2 regions of the Williamsia sp. SKLECPSW1 genome follow, and region 2 is predicted to be linked to the other one. Evidence: predicted binding sites of a transcription regulator. Region 2 holds the regulator's gene; the other holds the start of a gene.

Region 1 (3,206 bases), on a different contig from region 2:
CGCACCTGCGTGTGCAGTGGATCGAGACCGGCGTCGGCGGTGTCCATCTCGACATCCACGTCGACGACGTCGAGGCAGCGGCGAGCGCCGCCGAGGAGATCGGTGCGACCCGCTCCGAGGAGTCACCGGACGGGCTCCGACTCCTGTCGCCGGCGGGATTCACCTTCTGCATGGTGCCGTGGAACGGCGAGCACGAGCGGTCGCGCCCGATCCGGTGGCCCGGCGACACCATCTCGATCATCGACCAGATCTGCATCGACGTGCCCGGCCGGTTGTTCGACGACGAGTGCGCCTTCTTCACCCGGCTGACCGGATGGGAGCTCGAGACCGCCTCGCGTCCCGAGTTCCGGGCGCTGTGCCACCCCGATTCGATGCCCGTCCGGATCCTGCTCCAGCGCAAGGCGTCCGGACTCACCGACGCCCACGTCGACCTCGCGAGCACCCATCCCGCCGATGAGGTGTCCCGCCACCAGGACTGGGGTGCCGAGGTGGTGGCCCAGTACGACAACTGGACGGTCATGGCCGACCCGACCGGCCGCCCCTACTGCATCACCGCTCGCAATCCGCGGACAGGTCGCCTCCCCGACAACGACTGACCACACGGCCCCGAATCAACCGGCGAACCGCAGGATGTCGTCGGCGAGCCGGTCCGGGGTCTCGATCTGCGGCAGGTGGCCGGCTTCGTCGATGAGATCCAGTTCGGCTCCGGGGATCGCCTCGGTGTAAAGGTGCGCGTGCGACACCGGGGCGATGTGATCGGCGGCGCCCCAGACGATCAGCGTCGGCACGGCGATCGCCGTGAGACGTGCGGACAGGGTCTCGTCGGCCATCGACGAGCCACCGTAGGCGAACAACGCGGCGCGGTTGCCGGGCATCGCCGCCCGCGCCTCGTCGGGCAGCGCAGCGAGATCGGCACGTGCCCGGTCGCGGTTCGACTCGTGGTAGCTGAGTTCCACCACCTCATCCATGGTGAGCGCGAAGAAGTCCACGATCGGCTCGGTGGGATGGGCGAGCCCGACCGCGTCGACGAGGACGAGGGCGGCGATGCGCGGGTTCTCCCGGAGCACGAGTTCCGCTGCCACCCATCCCCCGAGCGAGTTGCCCACAACCACGACGTCGGTCAGGTCCAGCGCGTCCAGGAGCCCGTCGTACACCTCGGCGAGCGCCGCCGCACCGGCCACCGCCTCGGGCCGTGGGGTACCGCCGAAGCCCGGATGTGTCGGCGTGACAACCCGTTCGCCGCGGGAGACGAGCATCTCGGCGAACACCGCGACCGACGCCGGACCGGCACCCCCGTGCAGCAGGAGGAGCGTTCTGCCGGAGCCGCGGTCGTCGACCATGACCGGGACCGTTCCGTCGGGGGTCGTCACGTCGAGTGTCGTCATGGGCGCTCCTGTTCGGGTCGTCTGTCACGACTCAACATATTGATATGTCTCGTCCGAGTCAACATGTTGATCCAGTTCGCTAGTCTGGACACCGTGCCCCGGTCGAAGCAGGACGTCGCGATGCTGATCAAGCGCGCACAGAACCGACACCACAAGATGCTCGACAGCGCGCTGTCCCACCACGGTCTCAGCCTGGTGCAGTGGGATGCGTTGCGGCACCTGGATCGCCACCCCGACGCGTCCCTGCACGACCTCGCCGTCCTGACCTTCCAGAGCGACCAGGCCTTCAACACCCTTGCCGGCAGGATGGTCGATCGCGGCCTCGTCGAGCGCACGCCCGGACCCGGCCGCGCCGTGCGACTGGTGATGACCGACCGGGGCCGGACGCTGCTGACCGAGGGTCACGCCGCCGTCGACGCGGTCCTGCGCGAGACCTTCGCACCCCTGACGGCGCGCCAGCGCGACCAACTCGGCGACCTCCTCGCGCGCATGGTCGACGGCGGCATGTGATGAATCACCACCCCGCCGGCCAGTGATCCCGACGGCCCGCACTTCGAACACACTTGCGAATGTCGTACGGGTGTTCTATCTTGGGGTGGTCGCTGCAACCGGGGGAGGTGCATCGTGGACGACACCGTCGAGACATCACTGGTCGCCGATTACGCTGCCCTGGAACAGCTTTTGGATCGGATCGCGGCCACGTCGTCGGATGCCTGCTCCGAGTCGGAGGTGGCGCAGCTCGCGATCGATCATGAGCGGATCGTCCGCAAACTCGGGTCGATCGGGTTGCGTCGGATCATGGATGTGTCGGATCGGGATGCGTTCCGGTCGGTGCAGTGCGCGACGCTGACGCAGTTCGTGGGTGACCGGTTGCGGGTGCCGAACCCGAAACGCAGGCTCAAGCAGGTGCTCGCGTTGTCGCACATGCACGCCATGACCGGCGAGCCACTCCCACCGAAGTGTCCGGAGACCGCGGCGGCGATGGCTGAGGGTGACCTGTCGCATGAGCATGTGGATGCGGTGTTGTCGGTGATGGACAAGGTCCCGGCCGCGACGTCGCCGGAGGTGCGGGAGAAGGCCGAGGAGCAGCTCGCCGACATCGCCCGACATTTCAGCCCGAAAGAGATCCACCGCGCCGGGGCCCGCCTGTTGTCGCATCTGGATCCCGATGGTGCCGAACCCTCCGACCGCGACCGGGCCCGCCAACGATCCCTGACGGTGGGCAATCAGGATGCGCAGCTGATGTCGAAACTCGCCGGCACCCTCGACCCCACGACCCGCGCCTTGTTCGAGGTGATGTTGTCGAAGTGGGCGAAACCGGGGATGAACAATCCCGACGACGAGCACTCACCCCGCGGCGGCTGTGACGACAAGGGTGTTGACACCGATGCGCTCGCGGCGGCGGCCGAACGGGACTCGCGGACGCAGGCCCAGCGCAATCACGACGCCCTGCAGGCGTTGTTGCGGGCGGCGGCTGATGGTGGGGTGTACGGGGCGTCGCATCGGGGGTTGCCGCCGCACATCATCATCTCCATGACCGAGTCCCAGTTGCGGGAGCGGGCTGGTGTCGGGCACACCGCCACCGGCACCGACCTCCCCATGTCGGACATCCTCACGTTGGCTGCGCGGGCGCAGATGCATCTGGCGGTGTTCGACGATCACACCGGGGAACCACTGTTCTACGGGCGCACCCGCCGCCTGGCTTCAGAGGTACAGCGGTTTCTGTTGTTCGCCCAATACGGCGGCTGCTCCATGCCGGCATGCCCGGCACCGTTCTCCCACACCGAGATGCACCACGCGAAACAGGACTGGGCCACAGGC
Region 2 (3,206 bases):
TCCTCGACGGACTCGAAGGAGCGGTAGACCGAGGCGAAGCGCAGGTAGGCGACCTCGTCGAGTTCGCGGAGAGGTGTGAGGATCGCCAGTCCCACCTCGTTGCTGGGGATCTCGGCCGAGCCCGACGCCCGCACGGCGTCCTCGACCTGTTGTGCGAGGAGTGCGAGACGGTCCTCGTCGACGGCGCGTCCCTGGCAGGCGCGGCGCACGCCGCGCATGACCTTCTCCCGGGAGAACGGCTCGGTGACCCCGTTGCGCTTGACCACGGCGAGCACGGCGCTCTCGACGGTGGTGAAGCGGCGGCCGCACTGGGAGCATGAGCGGCGCCGACGGATGGCCTGACCCTCGTCGGCCACACGGGAGTCCACGACACGCGTGTCCTCGTGGCGACAGAACGGGCAGTGCATCGCGACGTCCTCGGAAGTCGGCGGGCCGGCGGCGTGAGCAGGTGCCACGGTGCCGGGCGGACCGGGATGATCCGTACCGGCCGAGGATACCGGGGGCCGGGCGGACGCCGACGTGGTCGGGGCCGCGTCGGGCAGCAGGAGAGGCCACTCGACCGTCGACCCGAGCAGTGCGTACATCGTCACCGACCGAGGGGGACGGAGGTGTCAGTGGGCGTAGCGGGGTGCGAGCAGCGGTTGTCCCGGCGTGAGCGCCGATCCCCCCAGGTGGTTCAGCTCACGGATGTCGGCGACGACCTGCGAGACCGGGGCATCCGGCACGGTGCGTGCGGCCAGCGCGCTGAGCGACTCGCCGCCGCGGACGTGGACCACGCTGCTGCCGACCACGTCGGGCGTGTGCTCCGCGGTGATCATCGACCCGCCGACCACGACGGCCCACACCGCCACGGCGAGGGCGAGACCGGCGAGGAGCGCGGCACCCCACCCGACGTGGGCGGGACGGACGGTGCCGCCACGGCCCGACCCGTCGCGGCACGGGGTGCCGACCGGACGCGCGGAGACCGGGGTCCGGCGGTGCGGACGCGCCGTGGACGGGCGGACCGCCGGTGCGGCCGGTGCCACGGCGGCGACGCGACCACCGCGGTGGGACCGGGGATCCGCCGGGTGCCGACGGGCGGTGCGGGGGCCGGCGGGTGCGACGCGGGCGGACCCGCGGGCAGAGGTGACATCGGGGGCCATGAGGGTCGGGCTCATCGCGATCTCCTTCTCGATCAGGCGTTCGAAAGAACGTGTGTTCGAGTTCTACCACGGCACTCCGACAGGGTCGACACACCGTCGAACAAATGTTTGAAAGTCGTGACCCGGTGCACTACGGTCGGGCTACGAGCAGGACAGATGCACGGACGCGACACGAGCACACCGCCGTGATGCGCCGCCACTGCGAAGGAGAGGACACCGTGTCCGACACGACCATCACCCCCGGCGAGACGACCGCCCCCGCCGAGAGCGCACTGACCGAGCGACAGCTCGAGGTGCTGCGCGTCATCCGTGAGTCGGTCCGTGAGCGGGGGTATCCGCCGAGCATCCGTGAGATCGGCGACGCCGTCGGACTGACCTCGACCTCGTCGGTCGCCCACCAGCTGCGCACCCTGGAACGCAAGGGGTTCCTCAAGCGGGACCACAACCGCCCACGGGCGGTGAACGTCCAGGAGAACGATCCCGGCGACGGCGGCGACAGCGGGGCCACCCCGTTGCCGACGCCGACCTTCGTCCCCGTCCTGGGTCGGATCGCGGCCGGCGGGCCGATCCTGGCCGAGGAGGCCGTCGAGGACGTCTTCCCCCTCCCCCGCGAACTCGTCGGCGACGGAGCGTTGTTCCTGCTGCGCGTGGTCGGTGAGTCCATGATCGAGGCCGCCATCTGCGACGGCGACTGGGTCGTCGTCCGTCAGCAGAACGTCGCCGACAACGGTGAGATCGTCGCGGCCATGATCGACGGCGAGGCGACGGTGAAGACCTTCAAGCGCGCCGACGGCCACGTCTGGCTGATGCCGCACAACCCGCAGTTCGACCCCATCCCCGGTGACGACGCGGTGATCCTGGGCAAGGTCGTGACCGTCATGCGGAGGATCTGACCCGACCGCATGTCAGAATGCTGCGCGGGCCCGAGACCGGTCCGTCGACACACAGCAGATCGGACACCGACATGGCGCCCCTCCCCGCCCGCACACCTCCGCTGAGCCTCGACGGCGCAGTCGTGCTCGTCACCGGTGCGGCGGGAGGCATCGGACGCGCCACCGCCCGGGCCCTGTACGACCGCGGCGCCCGACTGGTCCTCGTGGACCTGGAGCTCACGGCCGTGCAGGACGCCGCGCGAGGCATGGACGACTCCAGGGTCGTCTCCCGCTCCGGCGACGTCACGGTCCGGTCCGACCTGGACGAGGCGGTCGCCGCGGCGATCGCACGATGGGGTCGGCTCGACGTCGCATTCGCCAACGCCGGCATCTCGAGCGGGGACACCGCCGACACCGTGGCGAGCGTCGCCGACGGCACGTTCGAGCGGGTGATCGCCGTGAACCTCACCGGGGTGTGGAACACGGTGCGTGCGGCGCTCCCCGCGGTGATCGAGGCGCGTGGACACGTGCTCGTCACCTCCTCGACCTACGCCTACCTGAACGGCATGGTGAACGCGCCCTACGCCGCGACGAAGGCAGCCGTCGAGCAGATCGGACGCGCCCTGCGCGTCGAACTGAGGCATCACGGGGCCACTGCCGGGGTGTTGTATCCGGGGTGGGTTCGGACGCCGATCGCCGATGTGGCGTTCGGGAAGGACTCGCTGGCAACAGATCTCGTCGCCCGCGCGTTCCCGGGTCCGCTACGGCGCCCGATCGATCCCGATCGCGTGGCGACCGCCGTCGCCGCGGGCATCGAGAGCAGGGCGCCACGGATCCAGGTGCCGCGCCGGTGGATCGGCGTCTCGGCGCTGCGGGGTGTCGTCAACCCGGTGTCCGACGCACTGCTCGCGCGCGACACGACGTTGTCCGCACTGGTGGCCCAGGTCGAGAACCGGTCGGGGCGCGTACGGTCTCACCGCTGAGTCGCGGGTCAGCCCTCGAGCGCAGTTGTCGCCGCGGCGCGCGCGTCGGCCGGATCGGCGGTGGCCAGCACGGCCCGGGCCGCTGCTCGGCAGGTCTCCAGTGTCACCCGCCCGAGAGCCGCACCGACCGCGGCCGCGGCCGTCGGGGCACTCGACAGCGACGTGACGCCCATCCCGACGAGGACGCAGGCGAGCAGCGGATCCGCGGC

What was found. The regulator LexA, encoded in region 2, represses DNA repair genes until DNA is damaged. The targets are predictions, from matches to a motif close to CGAACANNTGTTCG.
Region 1: the regulator LexA is predicted to act here: its motif matches at 1,940-1,953, upstream of ACXVUM_RS06675 (DUF222 domain-containing protein).

The regions. Positions count from the first base shown of each region.
Region 1 is NZ_JBTGLI010000001.1:1,486,330-1,489,535, forward strand. Features, by position in the region: gene ACXVUM_RS06660 (VOC family protein) at 1-596, shown strand, start outside; gene ACXVUM_RS06665 (alpha/beta fold hydrolase) at 612-1,385, opposite strand; gene ACXVUM_RS06670 (MarR family winged helix-turn-helix transcriptional regulator) at 1,479-1,895, shown strand; gene ACXVUM_RS06675 (DUF222 domain-containing protein) at 2,010-3,206, shown strand, end outside.
Region 2 is NZ_JBTGLI010000002.1:496,279-499,484, forward strand. Features, by position in the region: gene nrdR (transcriptional regulator NrdR) at 1-407, opposite strand, end outside; gene ACXVUM_RS18175 (LysM peptidoglycan-binding domain-containing protein) at 612-1,157, opposite strand; gene lexA (transcriptional repressor LexA) at 1,331-2,035, shown strand; gene ACXVUM_RS18185 (SDR family NAD(P)-dependent oxidoreductase) at 2,107-2,997, shown strand; gene ACXVUM_RS18190 (putative PEP-binding protein) at 3,006-3,206, opposite strand, start outside.